DNA from 3 places in the Actinoallomurus sp. NBC_01490 genome. Region 1 is predicted to be linked to each of the others. Evidence: riboswitches for the same ligand, from Rfam matches in the RefSeq annotation. Region 1 holds a riboswitch; each other region holds the start of a gene.
What was found. A riboswitch is a leader RNA that binds a small molecule or an ion and turns the genes downstream of it on or off. The one in region 1 is predicted to bind ZMP and ZTP.
Positions count from the first base shown of each region.

Region 2: another riboswitch for ZMP and ZTP. It lies ahead of glyA (serine hydroxymethyltransferase); the one in region 1 lies ahead of OG417_RS19510 (bifunctional 5,10-methylenetetrahydrofolate dehydrogenase/5,10-methenyltetrahydrofolate cyclohydrolase).
Region 3: another riboswitch for ZMP and ZTP. It lies ahead of OG417_RS34960 (phosphoribosylaminoimidazolecarboxamide formyltransferase); the one in region 1 lies ahead of OG417_RS19510 (bifunctional 5,10-methylenetetrahydrofolate dehydrogenase/5,10-methenyltetrahydrofolate cyclohydrolase).

Region 1 is NZ_CP109433.1:4,063,173-4,072,536, reverse strand. Features, by position in the region: gene OG417_RS19530 (DEDD exonuclease domain-containing protein) at 1-1,521, shown strand, start outside; gene OG417_RS19525 (rhomboid family intramembrane serine protease) at 1,531-2,277, shown strand; partial or broken gene OG417_RS19520 (RNA-guided endonuclease InsQ/TnpB family protein) at 2,290-3,490, opposite strand; gene OG417_RS19515 (Lrp/AsnC family transcriptional regulator) at 3,707-3,994, shown strand; gene OG417_RS19510 (bifunctional 5,10-methylenetetrahydrofolate dehydrogenase/5,10-methenyltetrahydrofolate cyclohydrolase) at 4,103-4,975, opposite strand; ZMP/ZTP riboswitch at 4,999-5,083, opposite strand; gene qcrB (cytochrome bc1 complex cytochrome b subunit) at 5,181-6,872, opposite strand; gene qcrA (cytochrome bc1 complex Rieske iron-sulfur subunit) at 6,964-8,025, opposite strand; gene qcrC (cytochrome bc1 complex diheme cytochrome c subunit) at 8,018-8,845, opposite strand; gene ctaE (aa3-type cytochrome oxidase subunit III) at 8,851-9,364, opposite strand, start outside.
Region 2 is NZ_CP109433.1:5,866,350-5,875,713, reverse strand. Features, by position in the region: gene OG417_RS27385 (class I SAM-dependent methyltransferase) at 1-136, opposite strand, end outside; gene OG417_RS27380 ((2Fe-2S)-binding protein) at 193-879, shown strand; gene OG417_RS27375 (ATP-dependent Clp protease proteolytic subunit) at 905-1,531, opposite strand; gene OG417_RS27370 (carboxymuconolactone decarboxylase family protein) at 1,625-2,260, shown strand; gene OG417_RS27365 (TetR-like C-terminal domain-containing protein) at 2,375-2,791, shown strand; gene OG417_RS27360 (SRPBCC domain-containing protein) at 2,833-3,453, shown strand; gene glyA (serine hydroxymethyltransferase) at 3,555-4,820, opposite strand; ZMP/ZTP riboswitch at 4,837-4,920, opposite strand; gene OG417_RS27350 (DUF5655 domain-containing protein) at 4,939-5,355, opposite strand; gene OG417_RS27345 (RNA polymerase-binding protein RbpA) at 5,457-5,828, opposite strand; gene secG (preprotein translocase subunit SecG) at 5,913-6,155, opposite strand; gene tpiA (triose-phosphate isomerase) at 6,285-7,091, opposite strand; gene OG417_RS27330 (phosphoglycerate kinase) at 7,093-8,310, opposite strand; gene gap (type I glyceraldehyde-3-phosphate dehydrogenase) at 8,316-9,320, opposite strand.
Region 3 is NZ_CP109433.1:7,561,323-7,570,686, forward strand. Features, by position in the region: gene OG417_RS34935 (thiolase C-terminal domain-containing protein) at 1-245, shown strand, start outside; gene OG417_RS34940 (DUF6351 family protein) at 338-2,443, shown strand; gene OG417_RS34945 (DUF6194 family protein) at 2,434-2,922, opposite strand; gene OG417_RS34950 (TetR/AcrR family transcriptional regulator) at 3,093-3,752, opposite strand; gene OG417_RS34955 (amidohydrolase family protein) at 3,908-4,891, shown strand; gene OG417_RS34960 (phosphoribosylaminoimidazolecarboxamide formyltransferase) at 4,931-6,079, opposite strand; ZMP/ZTP riboswitch at 6,112-6,196, opposite strand; gene OG417_RS34965 (acetate--CoA ligase family protein) at 6,207-8,402, opposite strand; gene OG417_RS34970 (acyl-CoA dehydrogenase family protein) at 8,399-9,364, opposite strand, start outside.

The DNA of each region.
Region 1 (9,364 bases):
ATCACCCAGCAGATGGTCGTCGCGGCTCCACGCATCGAACAGGTGCTGCCGGCGTTCCTGGAGTTCGCGCGCGGGGCCGTGCTGGTGGCGCACAACGCGCCGTTCGACATCGGCTTCCTCAAGGCGGCGTGCGCCGCGCAGGAGCGCCCCTGGCCCGCGCCGGCCGTCGTCGACACGGCCGACCTGGCACGGCGGCTGCTCACCCGCGACGAGGTGCCCAACTGCAAGCTGTCCACGCTCGCCCGTTTCTTCCGTACGGCCACCGAGCCGTGCCACCGGGCGCTCGCCGACGCCAAGGCGACGGTCGACGTGCTGCACGGGCTGTTCGAGCGCGCCGGCGCGTTCGGCGTGGAGTCGCTGGAGGAGCTGACGAGCTTCTCGCGTGCCCCGACGCCGGAGCAGCGGCGCAAGCGTCACCTCGCCGACGCGGTGCCGGCCGCGCCGGGCGTCTACATCTTCGAGGACGCGCGCGGTGAGCCGCTCTACGTCGGCAAGAGCGGCCGGTTGCGCACGCGGGTCCGCTCCTACTTCACCGCCTCCGAGACCCGCCGGGGCGTCCGCGAGATGATCGGCATCGCCGAGCGGGTGCGCACCATCGTGTGCGCGAGCGCGCTGGAGGCCGAGGTCCGCGAGCTGCGCCTGATCGCCGCGCACAAGCCGCGCTACAACCGGCGCTCGCGCCATCCCGAGCGTGCCGTCTGGCTCAAGCTGACCTCCGAGGCGTTCCCCCGGCTGTCGATCGTCCGTGAGGTGCGCGACGACGAGAGCGTCTACCTGGGCCCGTTCGGCAGCACGCGGCTCGCCGAGGAGGCGCGCGCGGCCGTGCACGACGCCGTGCCGCTGCGCCAGTGCACACAGCGGCTGACCCTGCGGGTCATCTCCGAGGGCCGGGCCGCCACCTGCGTGCTCGGCGAGCTCGGCCGGTGCGGCGCCCCCTGCGAGGGGCGGCAGAGCCCCGAGGAGTACGCCGAGCACGCCGCCCACGCCCGCACGATCCTCACCGGCGACGTCCGCCCGGTCGTGGCCGCGGCCCGCGCCCGCATCGACCGGCTCTCCGAACAGCTCCGCTACGAGGAGGCCGCCGCCCACCGCGACCGCCTGGCCGCCTTCGTCCGGGGGGCGGCGCGCTGCCAGCGGCTGTCCTCCCTCGCCGGCATCGCCCAGCTCGTCGCGGCCCGGCCCGCCTTCGACGGCGGCTGGGAGCTGCACGTCGTGCGGCACGGCCGGCTCGCCGCCGCGGGCACGGTCCCGCCCCACGCCCACCCGATGCCCTACGTCGACGCGCTCGTCGCCACGGCCGAGACCGTACGCCCCGGTCCGGGCGCCGCGCCGCGCGCCTCGGCGGAGGAGATGGAGTGCGTCCTGCGCTGGCTCGACTCACCCGGCGTGCGCCTGGTCGAGGTGGACGGCACGTGGAGCTGCCCGGCACACGGCGCCGAGAGTGTGCGCCGCTGGATCGACGACGCGTATCGCGACACCGATTCCCGTATGGTTGAGCGCGCCGGACGGCCGATGCGTTAAGGAGCAGGAGTGGCGCTGCCGCTGTACGACAACCAGCCGACCCGGCGCGCGCCGCTGGTCACCTATCTCCTCATCGCCGTCAACGTCGTCGTCTTCCTCCTCTCACCGGTCGCCTCGGTCGGCCACAGCGGCGAGACCCGTCTCCAGCGCAACTGCGAGCAGACGACGTTCCTGCTCAAGTACGGCGCGATCCCCAAGGAGATGATCGACAACCGGCAGGCGCCGATGCCGGAGGAGGTCGCCTCGGCCTGCCACCCCGCGCCGTTCCACAAGCGCCCGTGGCTGTCCGCCCTGTCGTCGATGTTCCTGCACGGCGGTGTCGCCCACATCCTCGGCAACATGGTCTACCTGTTCATCTTCGGCGCCGCCACCGAAGACCGGCTGGGCCGCCTGCGGTTCCTCCTGTTCTACCTGCTCGTCGGCTACATCGCGGCGTACGGCTTCGCCGTGACCTACCCCGGCTCGATGACCCCGCTCGTGGGCGCCTCGGGCGCGATCGCCGGCGTGCTCGGCTCCCACCTGGTGCTCTATCCGCGCTCGAGGACGATCGCGCTGGTCCTGTCGTTCCTGCCGTTCCGCCTGCCCTCCTGGACTCTGCTGGTGCAGTTCTTCGTGTTCCAGTGGTTCAGCCTCGGCGACCAGAGCCAGACCGCCTATGTCGCGCACATCTACGGGTTCGTCGCGGGGATGATCTGCGGCCTGCTCGTACGCCGCGGCGGCTTCGCCCGCAAGTCGGCCGCCCTCAACTGGCATTGACTACTCCCCGTCCTAAAGGACGGGGATTCCGGCCCTCACGGGCTGGGGTTCCTGCTTCTGTGGCGACTGCACCCGAGGAGACCTCGGGTGTCTGACGTCACCTCCACAGGCCGACACGGCAAGACCTGCCGCCAGGATGTTCTTGGCCGCGTTGATGTCCCTGTCGTGCAGGGTGCGACACGCCGGGCAACACCACGCCCGGGTGGAAAGCGAGAGTTCGGCGAGCAGATGCCCGCACGCCGAGCAGGTCTTGGAGCTGGGATACCAGCGATCGATCACGACCAGACGACGGCCGTACTTGGCGGCTTTGTACTCCAGTTGGCGACGGAACTCGCCCCAGCCACAGTCGGAGATCGCCTTGGCGAGCCGCCGGTTACGGACCATGCCTTTGACGTGCGGTCTTCGATCACGATCACGTCGTGGTCGCGGACCAGCCGGGCGCTGGTCTTGTGCAGGAAGTCCGCACGGGACGCGCGACCTTACGGTGCGCACGGGCCACCTTCGCCCTCGCCTTCGCCCGGTTGTTCGACCCGCGCTGCTTACGGGCCATACGCCGCTGGTAGCGCGCCAGGTTACGCTCCCGCCTGGCCAGCCGACGAGCATTGGCGATCTTCTCGCCGTCGGAGGTGACCGCGAAGTCCTTGACGCCCAAGTCCACACCGACCAATGCGCCGGTCGCCGGCGCCTGCTCTGGGTCTGGAGCCTCAACGGCGAGGGAGACGTACCAGCGTCCGCACAGCCCACGCGAGACCGTCACCGACGTCGGATCAATCGACGCGGCATCAACATCCGGCCACGACCACACCACCTCCAGTGGCGTATCCATCATCTTGGCCAGATACAGACGGCCTTCCCGCCAGCGAAACGCCGACCGGGTGAAGGTCGCCGACTGCTTGCGCTGCCGGGACTTGTACCTGGGGTAGCGGGAACGCCGAGCGAAGAAGTTCACGAACGCCGCATGCTGGTGCCGTAGTACCTGCTGGAGGGGCACGCAGGACACCTCGGACAAGAACGCCAGATCCGGGTCGCGTTTCAGCTCGGTCAAATAGCGGTCGGTCTCGGCGTAGGAGGTGCTGAGCCCCTCGGTGCGGTAACGAATCTTCCGCCATTCCAGCACTCTGTTCCACACCAGACGTACGCAGCCGAACGTGCGGCTCAGCACCGCCGCCTGCTCCGGGGTGGGATAGGCCCGCACCTCGTAACTCGTACGCACGTTCGAAACTCTCGCATCGCCACAAGATCAACAACGACGAACGGAAGAATAGGCGGAAAGACGGTAATGACTGCTTCGCGCCTAGAGCAATCCCGACCTGGGCCCCCTACCGAGGATCCTCCCGCCGCTGGCGGACCGGGTCACTGCCGTATGTCTCGGTGAGACGCTCTACTAGGCTTTCGGCACGGCCGGCTCGACTTATCGCAGGAGGACCTCGTGATCACCGCCATCGTGCTCATCAAGGCCGACGTCTCGCGCATCCCCGAGGTCGCCGAGACCATCGCCGGGCTCGAAGGGGTCAGCGAGGTCTACTCGGTGACGGGCGAGTTCGACCTGGTCGCGCTGGTGCGGGTCCGCCAGTACGAGCAGATCGCCGACGTCATCCCCGGCCGCCTCAACAAGGTCGACGGCGTCACCCACACCGAGACCCACATCGCCTTCCGCGCCTACTCCCAGCACGACCTGGAGGCCACCTTCTCCCTCGGCCTCCCCGACGCCGACTGAGACCTCCCCCTGCGTCGCTGAGACCTCCGTCGGGCGGTCGGCCGTGACCACCCGAGCCACCACACCGGTATGCCTCGTGACCAGCGCCAAGGGCGCCGAGAGAGCCGGTCAGGCGGTCAGGCTCCGTTCCGCCGCCTCGACGGTCTGCTCCAGCAGGACGGCGATGGTCATCGGGCCGACGCCGCCCGGCACCGGGGTGATGAGGCTCGCACGCGTCTTCGCCGTCTCGAAGTCGACGTCGCCGACATTGCCCGCGTTGTAGCCGGCGTCGACGACGACCGCTCCGGGCTTGACGTCCTCGCCCTTGATGAACCTCGGCCGGCCCACGGCCGCCACGACGACGTCCGCCTCCCTCACGAGTGCCGCCACGTCGGCCGTACGGGAGTGGCAGTAGGTGACCGTCGCGTCGCGGCCGAGCAGCAGCATCCCGGCCGGCTTGCCCAGGATGGCGCTCCGGCCGACCACCACCGCGTGCCGGCCCGCGAGCTCGACCTCGTACTCCTCCAGCAGCCGCATGATCCCGCCGGGCGTGCAGGACACGAAGCCCGGCAGGCCGAAGCTCATCGCGGCGAACGAGCGCATCGTGACGCCGTCGACGTCCTTGGCCGGATCGATCGCCTCGAACGCGGCCCGCTCGTCGATGTGCGGCCCGGCCGGATGCTGCAGGAGGATGCCGTCCACGCCCGGGTCGTCGGACAGGGCGGTGATGGTGCCGATGAGCTCCGCCGTCGTAGTCGAGGCCGGCAGCGGCACGTGGCGGGAGGTGATGCCCGCCTTCTCACACCGGGCACGCTTCATCCGGACGTAGGTCACGGAGGCGGGGTCGTCGCCGACCAGCACGGTGGCCAGGCACGGGGCCGTGCCGCGTTGCCGGGTGACGGCCGCGGCGCGTTCGGTGGTGCGCTCGGTGATGCGGCGGGCCAGGGCGGTGCCGTCCATGAGACGGGCGGTGTGCGTCGTGGACATCGAGTCGCTGGGCATCGGGTCGCTCCTGCGGGTCGCGGTGGATCGGCCCAGGCGCACGGCACTCGATGGCAGGGCCGCTCCCCGGTGGTGACTCCACCTTCAGCGCCAGTCACGGCCCGTCCCAAGCGTAGCCGTTCCCACCGCCGCACGGCTCCGTACGGCACCGAGAAGAAGGCCCGTCACCGCGACGCGGTGACGGGCCTTCGCCGAACGCACGGGGTCAGCCGCGGCTGAGCTCGCGGTGTTCGCCGCCCTCGGTCTCCGGGTGCACGACGACGGCGTCGCCGTCGTCGTCGCCCGGCGCTCCGGGCTCGCCGGGGCCGTGGCCGGCCGCGTGACCGTTGCCGATCGGGATGTCGTCGGTGGCGAACGCGCCGTTCAGCGCCCGGCGGGCCCGGCCCAGCGGACCGCGGGAGGCCGGCGACGGGATGCCGTTCTCGTCCTCCTCCTCGCCCGAGACGAGCGGCGGCGCGGGCGGCTTGCTGCTCAGGACCGCCTCGGCGTTCTCCTTGACCGGCTCGTGGACCTCGATGAACTCGCCGCTCGGCAGCATCTTGATGATGCCGGACTCGACGCCGTGCTCGTACTCCTCCGCGTCCTTGCGCTGCAGGCCCAGGCAGATCCGCTTGGTCACGATGTAGGCGATGACCGGGCCGACGAAGACGGCCACGCGGAAGAACCACGTCGTCTGGTACAGCGAGATGTGGAACTTGTCGGCCAGGACGTCGTTGCCGCCCGCGAGCCACAGCAGCCCGTAGAAGGCGACGGCGGCCATGCCGACCGCGGTGCGGAACGGCGCGTTGCGCGGCCGGTCGGCGATGTGGTGAATACGCCGGTCACCGGTCGCCCACTGCTCGACGAACGGCCACACGGCGGCCCCCGTCATGATCAGGCCCAGCGGCACGAGCGCCGGCACGAGGACGTTCCACGAGACCGTGTGGCCCCAGAGGTTCGTCTCCCAGTTGGGCATGATGCGCAGCGCGCCCTCGAGGAAGCCCATGTAGAAGTCGGGCTGCGACCCGGCCGTGATGGAGTCCGGGGTGTACGGGCCGAACAGCCAGATCGGGTTGATCTGGGCGAACGTCCCGAGGAGGGCGACGACCATGAAGGTGAAGACGAAGAACGCGGTGGTCTTGATGAGGAACACCGGGTAGAACGGCTTGCCCATCACGGACTTCTCCTCCCGGTTCTTGCCCGGGAACTGCGTGTGCCCCTGGAACCACAGGATCATGAAGTGCGCCCCGACGAGCGCCAGCAGGATGCCCGGGATAAGGAGGACGTGCACGGTGTAGAGCCGTGGGATGAAGTCGTGGCCGGGGAACTCGCCCCCGAAGGCGAAGAAGTACAGGTAGCTGCCGACGATCGGGATCGACTGCAGCACACCCTGGGTGATGCGCAGACCCGTGCCGGACAGGAGGTCGTCCGGCAGGGAGTAGCCGAACAGGCCCTCCAGGATCGCCACGGTGAACATCGTGATGCCGATGAGCCAGTTGATCTCACGCGGCTTGCGGTAGGCGCCGGTGAAGAAGATCCGCAGCATGTGCGCCATGATCGACGCGAGGAACAGGATCGCCGACCAGTGGTGGATCTGCCGCATGAGCAGGCCGCCGCGGACATCGAAGCTGATGTGCAGCGTCGAGCTGTACGCCTCGCTCATGCTGACGCCGTTGAGCTTCGTGTAGGTGCCGTGGTACACGACCTCGGACATGCTCGGCTTGAACCACAGCGTGAGGAAGGTTCCGCTGAGCAGCAGGATGATGAACGAGTACAGCGCGATCTCGCCCAGCATGAACGACCAGTGGTCGGGGAAGACCTTCTTCATCTTGCCGCGGAGGAACCCGGCGGTGGCGAAGCGCTCGTCGGCGAACCCGATCGCGCCGTCGATGGCCTTGGGAGGTGTCGTCGTGCTCATTTCACCGCTCCTTGCTCGCCGCGCGGTTCACCGATCGGAGAAGGCCGCGAGCCGTCGCATGGGATGCGTGTAGGGGTGAGGGTCGGGTGGTTCATGCCTTCGGCCTTCCGCGTTCCCAGAAGCTCGGGCCGACCGGCTCGTGGAAGTCGCTCGTGGCGATGAGGTAACCCTCGGAGTCGACGCCGATGGGCAACTGCGGAAGCGGGCGCGCCGCCGGGCCGAAGATGACCTTGGCGCTGTCGGTCGCGTCGAAGGTCGACTGGTGGCACGGGCACAGGATGTGGTGGGTGGTCTGCTCGTACAGGGCCGCCGGGCAGCCCACGTGCGTGCAGATCTTGGAGTAGGCGATGATGCCGCCGACGTGCCAGTTCTCCCGGCCCTTCTTGACCTTGAGCTGGTCCTCCGGGAGGTGCAGCAGCAGGACCGTGCTCGTCGCGATCTCGTCGAGGTTGTCCTCGGCGCCCTCGGGGATGACCGTGATGATGCCGCCCGGCGAGTCGAAGTCGGCCGCCTTCAGCGGCTGCCCGGTGCCGTCGACGACGAGACGGGTGCCCTTCTTCCAGGCGGTGTGGCGCAGCTTCTTCTCCGGCAGCGGGCCGAGGTCGCGCAGCAGGATGAGCGGAAGCAGGCCGAGCGGCGCGGCGGCCAGCAGCAGCGTGCGGCGCAGCAGCCGGCGCTTGAGCAGCCCGCTCTCCTCCGTGCCCTCCTGGAAGTACTGGTTGAAGACCTGGCGGTCCTCCGGCGTCGAGGACAGCGCGTGCCGCTCCTGGATGATCTCCTTGGTGGTCACCAGGTGACGCACCCAGATGGTCATCCCGACCGCGAGACCGAGGAAGACCACCGTCAGCGCGGTACCGAGGGTGTAGTTCGACCGGGCGGCCCGGTCGATGCTGCCCACGTGGCCCGGCCAGACGGCGTAGAACACGATGAACGCGATGCCGGCCAGGAAGCTCAGGGTGAAGAAGGCGGCCGCGACGCGCTCGGCCTTGCGTGCCTTCTTCTCGTCGAGCACGTAGCCACTGCCGCCCTGCTCGGACTTGTCCTCGGGAAGCAGCTCATGAGTGCCGGCCGGCGACGGGGTGCCGATCACGCGCTTGGGTACGCGACTCTCCTCTTCCGGGGTCGCGCCGCTGGTCTCGTTGTTGTCAGTCATTGTGCTTCTTCTTGGGCTTCCTGGCAGTGAGCCACGCCGCCGCGACGACCATCAGGCCGATCCCGACCAGCCAGCCGGCGAGGCCCTCGGCCACCGGACCGATACGGCCCAGGCCGCTGCCGCCCGGGTTGACCTCGCTGCGGGTCTGCGTGATGTACGCGATGATCGCGCGCTTCTGCGCCGGCGTGATGGTCGTGTCGTTGAAGACCGGCATCGCCTGCGGGCCGGTCACCATGGCCTCGTAGATCTGCGTGGGCGTCGCCTTGTTCAGCGGCGGGGCGTACTTGCCACCCGTGAGCGCTCCCCCGGACCCGGCGAAGTTGTGGCACTGGGCGCAGTTGGCGCGGAACAGCTTGCCGCCGAGCGCGGCGTCGCCGGTCTTCGGGTCGACCTGGTCGTTGGAGGGGATCGACGGCCCGCCACCGAGCGAGGCGATGTACGCCGCGATCTGGCGGGTCTGCTCCTCGTTGAAGACCGGCTTCTTGCGCGGAATCTGCGCGCCGGGGTTCATGGCGGGCATCCGGCCGGTGCCGACCTGGAAGTCCACGGACGCCGCGCCGACACCGATCAGGCTCGGTGCGGTGCGCGTGCCCTGGGCGTTGGCGCCGTGGCAGCTCGAGCAGGTCTGGTTGAAAAGCTCCTTGCCCTTGGCGATGTCCTGCGCCGACGCCTGGGTGTCAGACGCCTGCGCGGACGCGCCTCCCGAGGAGACACCGGCGTACGCGACAGCGATGATCGCGAGCGCGGCCAGCACGACGGCGTAGCCCGCCCACGGGCGCCGGCGCCATGCGGTGAACCATTTCACGGAAGAGGGTCCCATCTGGATCAGTGCAACAGCTCGATGAGGTAAATCGTGGCGAACAACCCGACCCATACGGCGTCGACGAAGTGCCAGTAGTACGACACCACAATGGCACTCGTCGCCTGCTCGTGTGTCCAGCGCTTCGCGGCGTACGTCCGCCCGAGCATGAACAGGAACGCGATGAGGCCACCGGTCACGTGCAGACCGTGGAAGCCCGTGGTCAGGTAGAAGACCGAGCCGTACGCGCTCGACGAGATCGTGGTGCCCTCATGGATCAGCGAACGGTATTCGTTGAGCTGCCCGGCGACGAACACCGCGCCCATGAGGAACGACAAGAAGTACCACTCGCGCAGGCCCCACTTGCGCATGTTCACGATGCTTCCCAGGCGCCCGACCTGACCGCGCTCGGCCGCGAACACACCCAGCTGGCACGTCACACTGGACATCAGCAGGATGAAGGTGTTCACCGAGGCGTACGGCACATCAAGGTTCGCGTCCGGCCACCTGCCACCGTCCCCGATGGTCACCGACCGGATG
Region 2 (9,364 bases), 1.8 Mb from region 1:
CGTGCTCGGCCGGGCCCGCGGCCAGCTCCAGCACCGTACGCACCGGACCCGCCCACGCGAGCAGGGCGTCCACCTCGGCACCGACGTCACGGAAGGAACACGCCAGCTCGTACGCCTGGGGATGGTCGTAGATCACGCCTCAATCGTCCCAGAATTGACCGGCCGGGCCGTAACCGGCAGGCTCGGGCGGTGATGAAGCACCGGCCAGGACTCACGGCGGCGCTCGCCGACGTCTCGCGGATCGGTCCGTTCTTCGCCCTCGACACCGACCCCGGCGTCGCCGGGCATCCGCTCTGGCGGCCGTTCACCGAGCTGGCGGGGCGCGCCCTGCCGGACCAGATCGCCGCCGCACGCGCGCGGCTGGGCACCGGCGAGGAGCGCGTGGCGGCCTCGCTGCTGTTCCAGGGGATCGCGGGGCGGCTGTGGTCGCCGGTGCTGGCGACGGCGGTGGAGCACGGCGTGGTCCCCGACCTGGACCCGGCCGGCACGTACTGGCGCGCGGCCTCGCCGGGCCCGGTGCTGCTGGCGGCGCCCGAGGTGGCCGGGCTCACCGCGGACGCCTCCGCCGTGCACCGGGTCGTGATCGACCGCCACCTGGGCCCGCTGGTGGCCGCGCTCCGCGCCGTGACCCCGGTCGCGGAGGGCCTGCTGTGGGGCAACGCCGCGTCGGCGCTGGCGGGAGCGCTCACCGTGCTGACCGGCGCGCGTCCGGGGAGTTCGGCACCGGGCACCGGGCTCGTACGGGAACTGCTGGAGACACCGCCGCTGCGCGGCACGGGCGACCTCGGGCCGCGGGGCTTCCGGCGGCGGAGCTGCTGCCTGTACTACCGCGTCCCCGGCGGTGGCCTGTGCGGCGACTGCGCCCTGCTGAAGTCGTGACCTCGTCGTGCCACTTCGGCCGTGATCACGGGCGATGGCCGGCGATCGCCTGGATGAGTCCGTACTCCCGCGCCTGCTCGGCGGTGAACATGCGGCCCTCCCGCGCGTCGTCGCGGATCTCGTCCACCTCACGGCCGGTGACCTCGGCGAGCCGGATGTAGTACGCGTCGACCTTCCGCCGGTACTCCTTCTCGTGGATCGCGACGTCGGAGGCCGCGCCGCCGGTCTCGGTGCCCGGCTCGGTCAGCAGAAGGGTCGCGTGCGGCGTCATCTCGCGGCTGCGTCCGGCGGCCAGGATCAGCAGGGCGGGCCCGCCCGCCTGGCCGATCACCACGACGTTCACCGGGCAGGACAGGACGCCCATCGTGTCGGCCACCGCGAACGCGGCCTCGAGGTCGGCGTCCGGGGCGCGCAGGTGCAGGGCGATCGGCCCGTCGCCACTGCCGTCGAGCATGATCAACCGCGCGGACAGGTCGGTCGCGAGGTCGCCGTCGATCCGGCCGTTCGCCAGCACGATGCGCCGGTCGAACAGCAGGTCGGCGGCGCTCGGCCCGCTCTGCGGACCCCGCTGGGGCAGGTCGAGGGGATCGCGCCGGGGCTCCGGTCGCGACGGCTCCCAGGGGAACTCGGGCGGAAACGACGGCACTGTCATGGTGACCATCCCTCTCATCCGGCCGGAAGGTTCCGTCCTCGACGATAGTCCGGCCTCCGCCTCCCCCGTCGCCGCGCCGTACGCGGATCGGCCGTGCCGCGCCACGATACGGTGCTGTCCGTGATCGACGAGCCGCGCCTTCCCTCCCTGCATCCGGACGATCTGAGCGACGAGCAGCGCGACGTCTACCAGGCGATCGTCGGCGGCCCCCGGCCGGCGAACGTATTCTCGTTCCTCGACGAGGAGGGGCGGCTGCTCGGCCCGTTCAACGCCATGCTCTACAGCCCGGCCGTCGGCGACCCGCTCCAGGAGCTGGGCGCCGCGCTGCGGTTCCGTACGAGCTTCACCAAGCGCGAACGGGAGATCGCGACGCTCGTCGTCGCGGCACGGCTCCGGTCGGACTACGAGTGGTACGCACACGAGCGCATCGGCCGCCGGGCGGGACTGACCGAGGACGAGCTGACCGCCCTGCGGACCGGCGCGGACCCGGTCCTGGCCGACGCGCGGGAGCGGATCGTCCACGAGACGGCCCGCGCGCTCGCCGCCGACGGCGACCTGTCCGCACCGATGTTCGCCGAGGCGACGGCGTCGCTGGGCCGGGCCGCCGTGGTGGAGCTCGTCACGCTCGTCGGCTACTACTCCGCACTCGCCTTGCAGCTGCGCGTGTTCCGCGTCGGCGTCCCCGACGGCGAGGCGCCGCCCTCGTGGGACCCCGGCCCGGCCTCCTAACCCGCCGCGGCGGTTCTCCCTTCGCCCCTGACGGGAACCCGGCCGCTCGCCGGCGTCGCGAAGACCACGCTGTACCGCAGGTGGCCGACCAAGGACCACCTGATCGTCGCGCTGGTGACACGGCTGCAGGACGAGGTACCGGTGGAGTACACCGGTGACGTACGCGCGGATCTCACCCGCTACCTCAACGAGATCGTGAACGGTCTCCACCGCGCACGTGCGGCCGGGCGGCCCGCCGGGTCCGGCGCCGCCTCGGCCGGGCTCGTCGCGGAGATCGCCGCCGCGGCGGCCCGTCACGCCGACATCGGCGCAGCGGTCCAGGCGATGTTCGCCCGCCGCAACGCTCTCGTCCTGCGCCTGCTCGAACGGGCACGGGGCAGCGGCGAGTTGAAGCCCGAGGCCGATCCCGTCGTGATCTTCGACCAGCTCGCAGGTGCCCTCTACTACCGGCTGCCGGTCACCGGCCAGCCCATGGATGCCGAATACGTCGATCGTCTCGTCGCCTCCGCCCTCGGCGGCGCGGCCCCGTGACCTCGACCATCCATGACGACCCCCACGAAAGAAGGCCAGGCATGACCATCACCACGCGCAGCGAGGAGCCCGGGACACTTCGCCGCGTCCACCTGACGGGACGCGGTCGGAAGCACGCCACCCGCGAGGGCCGGCCCCGCCGGCGCCGGGCACTCGTCACGCTCGCCGCGCCGACCGCGCTCCTTGCCGGGTACGCGGTGTGGGCCAACGTCCACACGGTCACGCTCACGGCGTCCGTGGACATCGAGGCGGCGCCCGATCAGGTCTGGAGCGTGCTGACGGACCTGCCCGCCTATCCCGAATGGAACCCGTTCATCACGTCCGCGACGGTGACCTCCGGGGACGGCCGCCTGCGGAAGGGGGCGCGACTGCGCAGCATCCTGCACGACCGCACCGGTGACTCGGTCTTCGCCCCCCGCGTGCTGACCATGGACCGCGACCGCGAACTGCGCCGGCTCGGCATGGTCGGGTTCCGCGGCATCGCCGATGGCGAGCACCGGTTCACACTGCGCCCGCTCGGCCCCCGCCTCGTACGCCTCACCCAGAGCGAAAACTTCACCGGCGTGGCCGTCCCCTTCATCGGCGGCAAGCTCGACTCCGACACACTGCCGCAGTTCCATGCCATGAATGACGCCCTGAAACGGCGGGTTGAGAAACGGTGACACGGAGACCGCGCGCGGTTTTACCTGGTCTTGGGGCATGTGAGAACGATGGGCGCGGGCGGGGAGGACCTGCCGTTCCCGCCCGCGCCGGCGTCGCCGTGTCAGCGGGCGGGCGCCCATCCCGGCATCGGGAATCCGTTCAGCAGGTCCTGGACCTCGCCCGCGATCTTCTCGAGCGCGGGTCCGTCCTCCGCCGCCGTGACCGCGCGGTCGATCCACTCGGCGACGGAGGCCATGTGCTCCTCGGTGAGGCCACGGGTGGTGATCGCCGCCGTGCCGAGGCGGATGCCCGACGGGCTCCACGGCTTGCGCGGGTCGAAGGGCACCGTGTTGAAGTTGAGCTCGATGCCGGCGAGGTCGAGCGCCTTGGCCGCCGGCTTGCCGGCGATGTTCTTGGCGGTCAGGTCGATGAGGATCAGGTGGTTGTCGGTGCCGCCGGAGACGAGGTCGAAGCCGCGGGCCGTCAGCGCGGCCGCGAGGGCCTTGGCGTTCGCGACGACCTGCTGGGCGTAGGTGCGGAACTCCGGCCGGGCGGCCTCGCCCAGCGCCACGGCGATCGCCGCGGTCGTGTGGTTGTGCGGGCCGCCCTGCAGCCCGGGGAAGATCGCCTTGTCGATCGCGGTGGCGTGCTCCTCGGTCGTCATGATCATCGCGCCGCGCGGGCCGCGCAGGGTCTTGTGGGTCGTCGTGGTGATCACGTCGGCGTGGCCGGCCGGCGACGGGTGCGCTCCCCCGGCGACCAGTCCCGCGATGTGCGCGATGTCGGCGACGAGAACGGCTCCGGTCTCCCGGGCGATCTCGGCGAACGCGGGGAAGTCGATCGTGCGCGGGATCGCCGTGCCGCCGCAGAAGATGACCTTCGGGCGTTCCTTGCGCGCGAGGTCGCGTACCTCGTCCATGTCGACCCGCCCGGTGGTGCGGCCGACCCCGTAGTGCACGGGACGCAGCCACTTGCCGGAGATCGACACCGGCGACCCGTGGGTCAGGTGACCGCCGTGGGCGAGCTCCAGCGACAGGAAGGTGTCGCCGGGCTCCATGAACGCCAGGTGCACCGCGAGGTTGGCGGGCGAGCCGGAGTACGGCTGGACGTTGGCGTGCGGGACGCCGAACAGCGCACGGGCGCGCTCCTGGGCCAGCTCCTCGACCGGGTCGATGACCTGCTGGCCCTCGTAGTAGCGCTTGCCCGGGTAGCCCTCGGAGTACTTGTTGGTCAGGACCGAGCCGGTGGCCTCCAGCACGGCGGGCGAGACGTAGTTCTCCGACGCGATCAGCCGGATCTTGTCGTGCTGGCGCGTGGCCTCGGCCTCGATGAGCTCGGCGACGGCGGGATCGGCGTCGGTGAGATGGGACAGACGTGGCTGGTGCATGAAGCCTCCTTGCGGCTCCAGACACCCAGGCGCGCGGTGCCGGACTGCTTCGCTCCCCGGTGGTGAACTCCACCTCGACGCGCCAGTCGCGAGGCCACCCATGGTAGCCGCCCGTGGATCAGTCGGTGGCGGCGTCGAAGGACTCGCCGAGCCAGGCACAGACCTGATCGTCGACGTCGGCGGGGTCCAGCAACTTCAGGACGTGCATCGTACGGTCGCCGGAGACGGGCAGGCGGCGCGCGATCCGCGGGTGCTCGACCGGGCGCGGCAGGAACAGCCAGAGGTTGAGCGACCGGGCCTTGGGGCGCACCTCGGCGAGCTTGCGGTCGCTCTTGAGGAAGACCCCGACCCCGACCGCGTCGGCGTGGACGGGTCCCAGCGTGGCAAGGTGATCGACCAGCCGGTCGTAGATCTCCCGGTAGCTCTCGGGCCACGGGGCGAAGCACTCATCGACCGTGCAGCCGGGCACGCACACGTGCGGCTGCCCGGCACGCCCGAACTCGCGGTCGCACTCCGGACAGGTCCACCGGCTCACGCCCCCACACTAGAGGCCGGCGCGGCGCCTGGCGGGGACAGCCGTTAACGGCGACGGCCCGGTGGACGCAGGAGGCGTGCACCGGGCCGTCGCGGCCATGCCTAGTTGCGGGCGCGCTCCATGGCGGCCTGGATGGCGGCCCGCTCGTTGCGGAGCTTGGTGAGGGCCTCCTCGAGGATGGCCTCACCGTCGGCGTCGCTGCGCCGTTCCTTCACGTAGGCGAGGTGCGTCTTGTACGGCTCGTTGCGCGGGGGCGCAGGGGGGTTCTGGGGGTCCTTGCCGGCGGGGAAACCGCAGCGGGGGCAGTCCCACTGGTCCGGTACGGCGACGTCGGTCGCGAAGCTCGGCCGGGATTCGTGCCGGTTCGCGCAGTAGAACGTCACCCACACCCGGGGTGCCGCTTCACCGCGCTCGGCCTCTCCCATCGGGCCGGCACCGACGCGGCTGCCCCGAATGGCGTTGCCACTACCCACGGAGTACTCCTCGTTATTCCTGCCGTCGCGACGAGGACGCGACGGCCGTCAACTACTGCCTGGCCGGTATGCCTGTGCCGCGGATCAGCCGTGGTGGCCGTGTGCGAACAGCAGGCCCAGGGCGATGATCGACAGGAACCAGATGATGCCCGTGCCGATCGTGAGCCGGTCGAGGTTGCGCTCGACCACGGACGACCCGCCCAGCGATGAGCTGATACCGCCACCGAACAGATCCGACAGGCCACCGCCCTTGCCCTTGTGGAGGAGGACGAGCAACACCATCAGCGCGCTCGTGATGATGAGGACGATGGAAGTTCCGATGATCACAGCAGTTCAGCGCTTTCGTGATTAACCCCGCCGGGCGCGGGGAATAGTCGCGTATTCAGGTCATCCGTTCCGAGGGTACGTCACTACCCCCGCCCGTCTCAGCAGAAACGCCCAGTCCGGTGACGAAGATCAGGCGAGCCGCTCACGGAACCGGCAGATCTTGATGAACTCTCCGGCATCGAGGCTCGCGCCTCCGACGAGTGCTCCGTCGATGTCGGACTGCGCCATGATGCCGGCGATGTTGTCACCCTTGACGGAACCGCCGTAGAGGATACGCACCTGATCGGCGAGATCTCCACTGTACAACTCGGCGAGGCGTGTACGGATCGCGCCGCACACCTCCTGCGCGTCGTCGGGAGTGGCGACCTCGCCGGTACCGATGGCCCAGACCGGCTCGTAGGCGACGACGATCTGCCGGGCCTGGTCCGCGGGCACCTTCTCCAACGCGCCGTCGAGCTGGCCGAGCGTGTGCGACAGGTGCTCATTGGCCTGGCGGATCTCCAGGCCCTCCCCGACGCACAGGATCGGCGTCAGCTCGTGCTTGAACGCCGCCTTCACCTTCGCGTTGACGAGCGCGTCGTCCTCGCGGTGGTACTCACGGCGCTCGGAGTGACCGGCGAGCACGTAGGTGCAGCCGAGCTTGGCGAGCATCGCGCCCGACACCTCGCCGGTGTAGGCGCCCTTCTCGTGCGCCGAGATGTCCTGGGCGCCGTACTTGAGCACCAGCCGGTCGGCGTCCACCAGCGTCTGCACGCTGCGGATGTCGGTGAACGGCGGGAGCACCGCGACGTCGGCCGCCTCGTAGTCGGCCTCCTTGAGGCCGAACGCCAGCTTCTGGACGTGCGCGATCGCCTCGAGGTGGTTGAGGTTCATCTTCCAGTTGCCGGCGATGAGGGGCTTGCGGCCCCCCTCGCCGGCGGCACTCTTCGGCGCCACGTCAGTCCTCCAGAGCGGCCAGGCCGGGCAGCGTCTTGCCTTCGAGGTACTCGAGGCTCGCGCCGCCGCCGGTCGAGATGTGCGAGAACCCGTCTTCGGGCAGACCCAGCTTGCGTACGGCCGCCGCCGAGTCGCCGCCGCCGACGACGGTGAACGCGCCCGCGGCGATCAGCGCCTCGGCCACCGCCCGGGTGCCGCCGGAGAAGGCGTCGAACTCGAACACGCCCATCGGGCCGTTCCAGAACACCGTCGCCGCGTCGGCGAGCTTGCTCGCGAACAGCTCGCGCGTGCGGGGGCCGATGTCGAGGCCCTCGCGGTCGGCCGGGATCGCGGTCGCGTCGACGGCCTCGTGCGGCGCGTCGGCGGCGAACTCGGTCGCGGCCAGCACGTCGACCGGCAGCACGAGCTCGACACCACGCTGCTCGGCCTCCTTGAGGAAGCCGCTGACCTGGTCGAGCTGGTCCTCCTGCAGGAGGGAGTTGCCGACCTCGTGGCCCTGGGCCTTGAGGAAGGTGTAGGCCATGCCGCCGCCGACGAGGAGGCGGTCGACCTTGCCGAGCAGGTTGGCGATCACGCCGAGCTTGTCGGAGACCTTCGCGCCGCCGAGGACCACCGCGTACGGGCGCTTGGGGTCCTCGGTGAGCTGCTTGAGCACCTCGACCTCGGCGGCGACCAGCCCGCCGGCCGCGTGCGGGAGCCGCTGCGGCACGTCGTAGACGCTGGCGTGCTTGCGGTGCACCGCGCCGAAGCCGTCGCCGACGTACAGCTCGGCGAGACCGGCCAGGGCGTCGGCGAACGCGCCGCGCTCGGCGTCGTCCTTGCTGGTCTCCCCCGCGTTGAAGCGGAGGTTCTCCAGGAGGGCGACCTCGCCGTCGGCCAGCGCCTCGGCCGTCGCCTTGGCGGACTCACCCACCGTGTCGTCGGCGAAGCGGACCTCGCGGCCGAGCAGCTCGCCCAGGCGGGCCGCCACCGGCTTCAGCGAGAACTCCGGCTGAGGCTTCGTCGTGCCGGAGGCGCGCCCAAATGACACTGCGGGGCGGCCGAGGTGGGCGCACACGATGACGCGTGCGCCCTTCTCCGCGAGCTCGTTGATGGTGGGCACGCTGGCGCGGATGCGCCCGTCGTCGCCGATCACGCCGTCGGCGAGCGGGACGTTCAGGTCCGAGCGGACCAGGACCCGCTTGCCACGCACGTCACCGAGCTCATCGATCGTTCGCATCGGGGTCAGAGCCTCGCACCCACGAGCTTGACGAGGTCGACGAGGCGGTTGGAGTAGCCCCACTCGTTGTCGTACCAGCCGACGACCTTGATCTGGTCGCCGATGACCTTGGTCAGGCCCGCGTCGAAGATGCAGGACGCCGGGTCGGTGACGATGTCGCTGGAGACGATCGGGTCCTCGGTGTAGGTGAGGATGCCGCGCAGCGGGCCCTCGGCGGCGGCGCGGAGCGCGTTGTTGACCTCCTCGACCGTGGTCTCGCGCGACAGCGTGGCGGTCAGGTCGGTGGCCGAGCCGGTCGGGACCGGGACGCGCAGGGCGTAGCCGTCGAGCTTGCCCTTGAGCTCGGGCAGCACCAGGCCGATCGCCTTGGCGGCGCCGGTGCTGGTCGGCACGACGTTGAGCGCGGCGGCGCGGGCGCGGCGCAGGTCCTTGTGCGGGCCGTCCTGGAGGTTCTGGTCCTGGGTGTAGGCGTGGATCGTGGTCATCAGGCCACGCTCGATGCCGAACGTGTCGTTGATCACCTTGGCCATCGGGCCCAGGCAGTTGGTGGTGCAGGAGGCGTTCGAGATGATCGTGTGCTGGGCGGGGTCGTACGCGTCGTCGTTCACGCCCAGGACGATCGTGACGTCCTCGTTCTTGGCCGGCGCGGAGATGATGACCTTCTTCGCGCCGTTGTCGGCGTGCACCTTGGCCTTGGTGGCGTCGGTGAACAGGCCGGTCGACTCGACGACGATGTCCACGCCGAGGTCGCCCCACGGCAGCTTGGCCGGGTCGCGCTCCGCGAAGGCCTTGATGGTGTGGCCGCCCACGGTGATCTCGTCGGCGCCCGCCTTCACGTCCTCCGGCAGCCGGCCGAGGATGCTGTCGTACTTGAGCAGGTGAGCGAGCGTGGCGTTGTCGGTGAGGTCGTTGACCGCCACGACCTCGACATCGCCGCCGGCCGCGTTGAGAGCGCGCCAGAAGTTACGGCCGATACGACCGAAGCCGTTCACGCCAACCCGGATGGTCACGGCACCAATCTCCTTCGTCCCCCGGCGTCGTCTACCGGGGCAGT
Region 3 (9,364 bases), 3.5 Mb from region 1:
CCGGCGCCTTCATCGCGGAGGGCCACACGTCCCCGGGCGGCCGGCTGCCGATGAACACCAACGGCGGCGGCCTGTCCTACACCCACACCGGGATGTACGGCATGTTCGCGATGCAGGAGTCGATCCGGCAGCTCCGCCGCGAGGCCGCCGCGCAGGTGCCCGGCGTCGAGATCGGCGTCGTCCTCGGCAACGGCGGAATGTTCATGTCCGCCGCCACACTGGTGCTGGCGAACCGCCTGCCCTGACACTGGTCCCCGGCATCCGCCCGTGCCTCCTCGGGCGGTGACCGGTCCCCCGGCGCCGCGCCCCGCGGTGCCCCGACTGAGCGGAGTGGCCCGTGGCAGATCCACGACGGCTCCTCACCGTCGCCTGCGTCACGCTGGCGACGGCGTTGTCTCTCGTGCCGGGCGCGGCGAGCGCGTCGCCGGCCTCGCACGAGCGCCTGACCATCACGTCCGTGTCCAATCCCCGGCCCGACCTCGTCAGCGGCGGCCAGGTGCTGATCCGCGTCGTCCCGTCGGGCTCCTCGGGCTCCCGCCGGGTGACCGTCACCGCGAACGGGCACGACGTCACCGCGGCGCTGCGCCGGGAGCCCGACGGCAGCCTCCTCGGGACGGCCGGCGGCCTGCGCGACGGCGCGAACACGATCGAGGCCCGGCAGTCCGGCGCCCGCGCCACGCTGCGCGTCGTGAACCACCCGATCACCGGGCCGGTCTTCTCCGGCCGGCAGCAGCTCCCGTTCTACTGCGAGACCCAGGCGTTCGGGCTGCCGGCGGCCGGCCAGCCGTACTGCTCGGCGCCCACGCAGGTCACCTACCAGTACCGCACGACCGCCGGGACGTACGCGCCGCTCGCCGACCCCTCCGCACGGCCGGCCGACCTGGCCACCGCGACGGTCGACGGCACGACGGTCCCCTACATCGTGCGGGTCGAGCGCGGCACGATCGACCGCGCGGTGTACGAGATCGCGGCGCTGTACGACGGCGCGGCGCCCTCGCCGACCACGCCGGACCGGAGCTGGAACGGCCGGCTCGTCTACACCTTCGGCGGCGGCTGCAACGCCGGATACCACCAGGGCCGCTCGACCGGCGGCGTGCTGAACGACCTGTTCCTGGGGCAGGGGTACGCCGTCGCCTCCTCCACCCTGAACGTCCTGGACAACAACTGCAGCCCGATCATCTCCGCCGAGGCGGCGATGATGGTCAAGGAGCACTTCGCCGAGACGTACGGGCCGGTCGCCCACACCATCGGCTGGGGCGGCTCCGGCGGCGCGATCCAGCAGTACGACATCGCCGAGAGCTACCCGGGCATCGTGGACGGCATCATCCCGGGCGTCTCCTTCCCCGACCCGCTGACGACGCTCGGGCCGGTGACGGACTGCCGGCTGCTGGACCGCTTCTTCGCCGGCGCGGGGGCCGCGTTCACCGACGCGCAGAAGAAGGCGATCGCCGGGTTCAACGACTTCACCACCTGCCCGTCGTGGGACCAGACGTTCGCCAGCCGCGCCACCGCGACGGACAGCTGTGACACGGCCATTCCGGTCTCCGCGCGCTGGAACGCGGTGACGAACCCGTCCGGCGTCCGGTGCAACGCCGACGAGCAGTTCGCCAACCAGCTCGGCCGCGACCGGCGGACCGGGTTCGTCCGCAGCACGCTGGACAACGCCGGCGTTCAGTACGGCCTGGCCGCGCTGAAGGCACACGCGATCACGCCGGCCCAGTTCACCGCGCTCAACACCGCGATCGGCGGCCTCGACTACACCGGCAGGCCCGTGGCGGCCCGCACCGAGGCCGACCCGAAGGCGCTCGCGGCGGCGTACGCGAACGACATCGTCAACTCCGCGGCACAGGGCCTGCGGCAGACCCCGATCATCGACCAGCGCACCGACCTCGACCTCGCCGGGCCGGGGAACGACATCCACACGACCGAGTGGTCGTTCGTGATGCGGCAGCGGCTGCTGCGGTCGAACGGCACGGCGGCCAACCAGGTCATCATCGAGAGCGACACGACCCCGGCGCAGGTCGCGGCGGCGGCCGCGTACGAGCTGGACGCGATGGACCGCTGGCTCACCGCGATCGACGCCGACCACTCGGGCCGTGACCTGCGGCACAAGGTCCTCGCGGACCGGCCCGCGGACCTGGCCGACGGCTGCTACCTGTCGGCCACGGACCGGATCCGCGAGCCCCTCACCTACCCGTCCGGCGGGCGGTGCGGCGCGCGGTACCCGGTGGCCTCCGACACGCGCATGGTGGCCGGGGAGCCGCTCGCCATGAACGCCATGAAGTGCGCGCTGAAGCCGCTGGACTTCCGCGACTACCCGGTCACCTTCACCGCGGACGAGCAGCGGCGACTACGGGCGACGTTCCGCACGGGCGTCTGCGACTACGACCGGCACCCCACCGGCTGGCGCAAGCCCACCGGCACCTGGCTCTCCTACCGCTGAGCCCCGCGGCCCCGTGCGGTGCGGCGTTGATACGCACGCACCGCACGGGCGTGGGCGCCGGTGAGGAGTTTCCGCGCCGGCTCCGCGGTCCTCTCCCCCGGGTTGAGGATGGCGACCCAGGACTGGGCCGCGTACACCGGGTGCGGAAGCAGCGTGTCCAGCGCGGTGTAGTCGACGTCCGCCGGCGGTGAGAGGTGTTCGCCGAGCAGCTCTTCGAACGCCGCGCGGCCGACGGCGATGTTGAGACGGAACACTCCGGGGCGGTTCAGGTCCGAGGCGGTGTCGAAGCCGTCGTAGTCCTTGGTGACGATCGTGGCGAAGGGCATCCGGCGGTCGGCGGGCGTGTCGCCGTCGGGGTCGTGGAAGAAGAACGTGTCGCCCCAGGCGACCTCCGGCGCTCCGGTCCGCGCACTGGCGGTCTCCGCCAAGACGCCGGGCAGAGCCGCCACGAACGCGATGATCTCGTGCTGCGATTCCATGCCTTCGAGCGTCTCATTGAAGCACCCAGTGAGACTTTCCCCGCGAAGTCGCAGGAAGAGCGCGGCCGAACCCTCAACGCCGGGAGATCAGGCAGCGCCGCTCGAGAGTCCGGGGCGCCGTACGGCTCCACCGCCACGACCTGGCCGGGCCCGTTCGTGAGGAAGACCCGTCACCGGTCCGGCCCGCCGGCGGCGAGACCGCCGAGGACCAGTTCCAGCTTGGCCGACAGCGCGGGGCCGAGTGCGAACGGCGCCGACCGCCCGGTGATCTGAGGCAGGGCCCAGCGACTGAGCGTGTCCGCGTAGCAGGCCGAGAGCACCTCGGCGACCGTCTGGGCCGGAACCGCGGCGCTGAACTCCCCTCGGTCCTGACCCAGCCGCACGACGGCTCGGAGCGGCTCGAAGGTCGGGAACGGCTCGCCGGCGTCGCCGATCTCCGTCATCCGGCCCTGAACCAGCACGATCGTCAACCGGACATCGGACTCGCTGAGCCGGGCGAACAGCGCGAACTGCCGCCGGAGGAGGTCGGCAGCGGACACCTGCCGGCCGTCCTCCTCCCCGGCCGCGCCCGGCAGAGCGGCGGCGAGCCGCTCACCCCGCTCGGCTCGCCAGGCCGCCAGGATCGCCTGCTTGGCGGGGAAGTGGTTGAACAGTGTCCGGCGGGCGATGTCCGCGCGGTCCGCGATGTCGTCCATCGTGGTATTGGCGTACCCGCGTGCGCAGAACAGCTCCAGCGCGGCCTCCAGGATGCGGCGCCGGGTGCGCTCACGTTGCCGGGCCCTGCGGTCGACGACCGGGGGTGCCTCGCTGTTGCCGGTGACGTTATTCATCTCCCTCATCATCCCAGGTACTGCCGCTGATCGTTCGGCCGTGGTGCACTTCAGTGCATTTTTGCACTAGAGTGCACTCATGGCGAGCGTCCGCGCCCGCCCGGCGACGGTCGTCGTCATCTCGTTGTTCGATCCGCGATGGGGAGGAACCACCGATGTCGGCTCACAGCTCGGTCATCGACTTTCACGCGCACTTCGTGCCCGACTTCTACCGGGACGCCGCTGTGGGAGCCGGATACGGGAACCCGGACGGCATGCCGGGCTTCCCGCACTGGAGTGTGGATGAGGCGCTGGCCATGATGGACCGGTGCGGGGTCGCGGTGGCGGTGGCCTCGGTGTCATCGCCCGGAGTCCATTTCGGCGACGACACCGAGGCACGGCGGCTGGCCCGCAGAGTCAACGAGTTCAGCGCGACCGTGAGGGACGAGCACCCGGACCGGTTCGCCTTCCTGGCCTCGCTGCCGCTGCCCGACGTCGAGGGCGCGCTCGCCGAGATCGCCTACGCCTACGACGTGTTGCACGCCGACGGCGTCACGCTGAAGACGAACGCCCACGGGCTGTACCTCGGCGATCCGGCGATGGAGCCGGTTCTGGACGCCCTCGACCAGCGGCACGCGCTCGTCGTCCTCCACCCGACGTCGCCGCCCGGCGGGGAGGCGGTCTCGCGGGGCTGGGGGCGGCCGATGATCGAGTTCCCGTTCGACACCACGCGGGCCGTCGCCGACCTCCTCCTGCGCGGCGGGCTCATCCGCCATCCGGGCATCCGGATGGTGGTTCCGCACGGCGGCGGCGCCCTCGCGACGTTCGCCGACCGCGTCGACGAGTTCACACGCATCTTCGCCGTCGCCGACGGTCCCGACGTGGCCGGCCAGCTCCGGAACCTGTACTACGACCTCGCCGGTTTCCCGGTCCCACGGCAACTGCCGTCGCTGCTGGCGATGACCGATCCCTCCCACCTGCTGTACGGAACGGACTGGCCGTGGACACCCGAGGCGGTCATCACCGCCGTCACCGCCGAGATCAAGGCGACCCCGCTCCTTGACGAGGACCAGGTCACCGCGATGATGACGACGAACGGGCTCCCCCTGCTCGACCGATTCGGCGCCGATGAGGGCGCGTCGTCGGATCCGGCGGCATAAGGTGTCCGCTCCGTACCGCGATGAGGCCGTCCGCCCGGCTCAGTGATGGAAGAGCCGGAGCCCGGTCCGTACGAGCGCGATCCCGTGTTCACGGCAGGCGTCGGCGACCTCGCCGGAGCGGATGGAGCCGCCCGGCTCGGCGATGTACGCCACGCCGTGGCGGCGGGCGTGGTCGACGTTGTCGCGGAAGGGCAGCGCGCCGTCGGAGGCGAACGCCACGCCGGTCAGACGGCGCGCCCACTCCTCGCGGTCCGCCGCGGTGAGGCCGGTGACCGGGCCGGACAGCGCCTCGGCCAGCCGCCGTTCCTCGTCGGGGGTCAGGCCGCCCTCGGCGTACCGGATCCGCCAGTTGAGCCGGTCCTGCGGCCGGACTCCCGGTGCGAAGGCCAGGCCCCGCACGGCCGGATGACGCCGTAGCCACCAGATGTCGGTCTTGCCCCCGGCCAGGCGGGTGCAGTCGACGCGCGACTGCTGCCCCGCGCCGACCCCGAGCGTCATGCCGTCGCGCACGTAGCAGACCGCGTTGGACTGGGTGTACCGGAGCACGACGAGCCCGAGCAGCAGGTCCCGTACGGCCGTGTCGGGCGGCGCCGCGTCACCGGCCGGGTCGAGCAGGTCGCGTGAGATCGGCGCCTCGTCCCGGTCCTGCGTCAGCTCGACGCCGAAGACCTCCCGCCGCTCGCGCGCCGGCGGGACGAACGTCGCGTCGGCCTCGAAGACGACGAAACGGCCCTTCTTCTTGCGGCTCAGGGCGGCCACGGTGCCGGGGGCGTAGCCGGGCGCCACGATGCCGTCGCTGAACACCGGGCCCAGGGCGTCGGCGAGCTCGGCGTCGACCGGGTGCGACACCGCCACGAAGTCGCCGTAGGACGACCGGGGGTCGGCGTCGCGGGCGCGCAGGTAGGCACTCGTGAGGTCCCCGACGTCGCCGAGCCCGTACGGCTCCGCGGCGACCGCGTCGACCGGCCCGGACACGGCCGCCCCGGCCGGCGACACGTGCTTGAACGACGCGGCCGCCGGACGGCCGAGCACCCGGCTCGCCTCCCGGACGAGCTGCCAGCCGTGGAGCGCGTCGAGCAGGTTGATGTAGGAGGGTGTGCCGTTCAGCGGCCGGAGCGGCGTGCCGCCGTCTCCCACCGATGCCGCCCGCGCCTCCTGGTGCGGGTTGATGCCGTAACGCAGCTGCATGCCGTGGCCTCCTCAGCGGTCGATGTCGCTGATGGAGGCGCCCAGGCGGTCGGCGCCCGCATCGATGGTGGGCCGCTTCCCGGTGGTGATCCACCCTCGCCAGTCGCGGCCGCCGCCAGCGTACCGGTCACGTACGCCAGGTCACCAGGGCGTCCAGGGCCTCGATGCGCGAGCCGCGGACCAGCAGCGGGTTGATCTCCAGCGACTCCAGGTCGTCGCCCAGCGCTCCGGCGAGGTCCGCGACGCGCGTGATGACCTCGGCGAGCGCGTCCAGGTCGGCCGGTTCGGTGCCCCGCGCGCCGGTCAGGAGCTTCGCGCCGCGCAGCTCGCCGAGCGCGCGGCGGACCTCGGCGGCGTCCACCGGCAGCAGGCGCAGCACCGAGTCCTTCAGCACCTCGACCCACACGCCGCCGAGGCCGACCGCGAGCACGAGGCCCCAGGCGGGGTCGCGCACGACGCCGGCCAGCAGCTCGACGCCGCCCTCACGCTGCGGCTGGACGAGCGTGCCCAAACCGGATGCGCCGGACGCGCCGACCGCCGCGAGGATCTCCCGGTGCGCGCGCCGCACGTCGTCGGCGGAGCCGAGCCCGAGGCGTACGCCGCCGACGTCGCTCTTGTGGCCCAGGCCCTCCGCGGCGGCCTTGAGCACGACCGGATGGCCGAACCGCTCGGCGGCGGCCACGGCCGCCTCCTCGTCGGGCGCGAGCTCGGACGGCACCACGGGCACGCCCGCCTCCGCCAGGAGCGCGGACGCCCGGTGCTCGGCCCACACGCCGGTCCGCTCACCGCGCACCACGGGAGGCGGCGTCACGGCACGCGGGCGCACGGCGGCCCGCTCGCGCACCGCCGACCAGCGGACGGCGGCGCCGATGGCCGACATGCCGTGCTCGATGCCGCCGACGACGTGCGGGTACCCGGTGCGGTCCTGGAGGGTACGGGCGAAGGAGCCGACGTCGGTCAGCACGTTGCCGACGATGACGACCGGGCGCGGCGACTCGGTGATGATGCGCGTGCTCTTCTCGTACAGCCGGAACACCGGTTCGGGGTCCGGCGGCTCGGCGCGCGGCAGGTCGGACAGGAGCATGACGACGTCGATTCCCGGGTCCTCGGCGACGATCCGCAGCGCGCGGGAGAGCAGGGTGCGGTCGACGACGACGTACCCGGTCACGTCGAGCGGGTTCGCGGGGCTGCCGAAGTCCGGCATGATCTCGGTCAGCCGGGCGACGGTCTCCTCGGCGAACGCCGGCAGCTCCAGCCCCTCGTCCTCGGCGCGGTCGGCGATGATCTCCGATGCGCCGCCCGACGGCGTGACGACGCCGAGGCGGGGCCCCGGCAGCGGCCCGGACGACGCGAGCAGCCCGGCCGTGATGATCAGATCCTCCAGCGAGCGGACGCGGATGACGCCGAGCTGCCGGAAGGCCGCGTCGATGACGGCGTCGTCGCCGACGAGAGCGCCGGTGTGCGCCTGCGCCGTACGGGAGGCGAGCCCGCTACGGCCGATCTTGAGTGCGACGATCGGCTTGCCGGCCGCCAGCGCGCGGCGCGCCACCCGGGCGAACTCCTCCGGCCGGCGGATCGACTCGAGGAAGAGCGCGATGACGCGGGTCGCCGGGTCGTCCACGAGGTGGTCGATGACGTCGGTGACCGAGACCACGGCCTCGTTGCCCATCGAGGTGAGCAGGCTCAGGCCGATGCCGCGCGCCTGGCTGAACGCGAGCACGGAGCTGGCCAGCGCGCCGCTCTGCAGCACGACGCCGACCGAGCCGCGCAGCAACGGCGGCGGGATCGGCAGGCCGTACGGGGTGATGCCGGCCCCGGAGCGGCGAGCCGACGAGCGAGCGGAGTGGGCGGTGAGGGACGAGCCGTCCGCGGAGCGAGTGAGGACGGGAGCGCGACCATCAGAGGTGTTGATGTAGCCGTTGCCGTTCGGACCGAGCACGGTCAGGCCGTTCGCCCGGCAGAAGGCGGTGAGCTCCTCCTCGCGCTTGCGTCCCTCCGCCCCGGTCTCACCGAAGCCCGCGGTGAGCACGACGTAGTGGCGGATGCCGAGCCGCGCCCCCTCCTTGAGCACGTCGAGCACGACCGGCGTCGGCACCATGACGTAGACGAGGTCGACCGGTCCGGGCAGGTCGCTCAGGCTGCGGTAGGCCCGCTCACCGTGCACGATCTCGGTGCGGGGGTTGACGAGGTAAACCGGACCGGCGAACCCGTGCCGCCGCAGGTTGGCGAAGGTCGCCACCGACCAGCCCGACTTGTCGGTGGCGCCCACCATGGCGATCGAGGCGGGCGCGAACAGGCCGCGTACACCCTCGGCGGCCGTCATTCGCCGATGCCGCCGAGGCGAACGTGACCCTTCAGGAGGTTGCGGGCGATCGTCCGGCGCTGGATCTCGTCGGTGCCCTCGTAGATGCGCAGGAGGCGCAGCTCGCGGTACCAGCGTTCGATCGGCAGCTCCTTGGTGTACCCCATGCCGCCGTGGATCTGCAGCACGCGGTCGACGACCTTGTTGGCCATCTCGGCGCCGTTGAGCTTGGCGATGGAGGAGGCGTGCCGGGCGTCGAGGCCGTTCTGGACGCGCCAGGCGGCGTACAGCGTGAGCCACTTGGTCGCCTCGATCTCCACCTGGGAGTCGGCGATCTGCCACTGGATGGCCTGGTACTCCCCGATCAGGTGGCCCATCGACTTGCGGAGGCCCGCGTAGTCGATCGCCATCTGCAGGAGGCGCTCGGCCGAGCCGATGGCCCTCGCCGGGATCATGAAGCGGCCGTTCCTGATCCACTGCATGGCGAGCTCGAAGCCCTTGCCCACCTCGCCGAGCACGTTGTCGTGCGGCACGCGTACGTCGTCGAAGACCAGGGACGCCGGGCCCCACTCGCCCATCGTCGGGATCGGCTCGGACTTCCAGCCCATGTCGCGGTCGACGAGGAAGCAGGTGACGCCCGCGTCGGGGACCACCGCGAAGACCATGACGAAGTCGGCCTCGTTGCCGTTCGTGATGAAGGTCTTCTCGCCGTTGATGATCCAGTCGCCGCTCGCGTCCTTGACCGCGCGGGTGGTGATGTTGCGGGCGTCGGAGCCCGCGCCGGGCTCGGTGATGGCGAAGCAGGACCGCCGCTCCCCCTCGATCGTCGGGATCAGGTAGCGCTGCTTCTGCTCCTCGGTGCCGGCGTAGAGGATGTTGTCCGCGCTGCCGCCGAAGGTGAAGGGCACGAACGTACGGCCGGTCTCGATGGCGAGGATCGCCGACATGACCGCGCCCGCGTTCAGCCCGCCGTACTCCTCGGG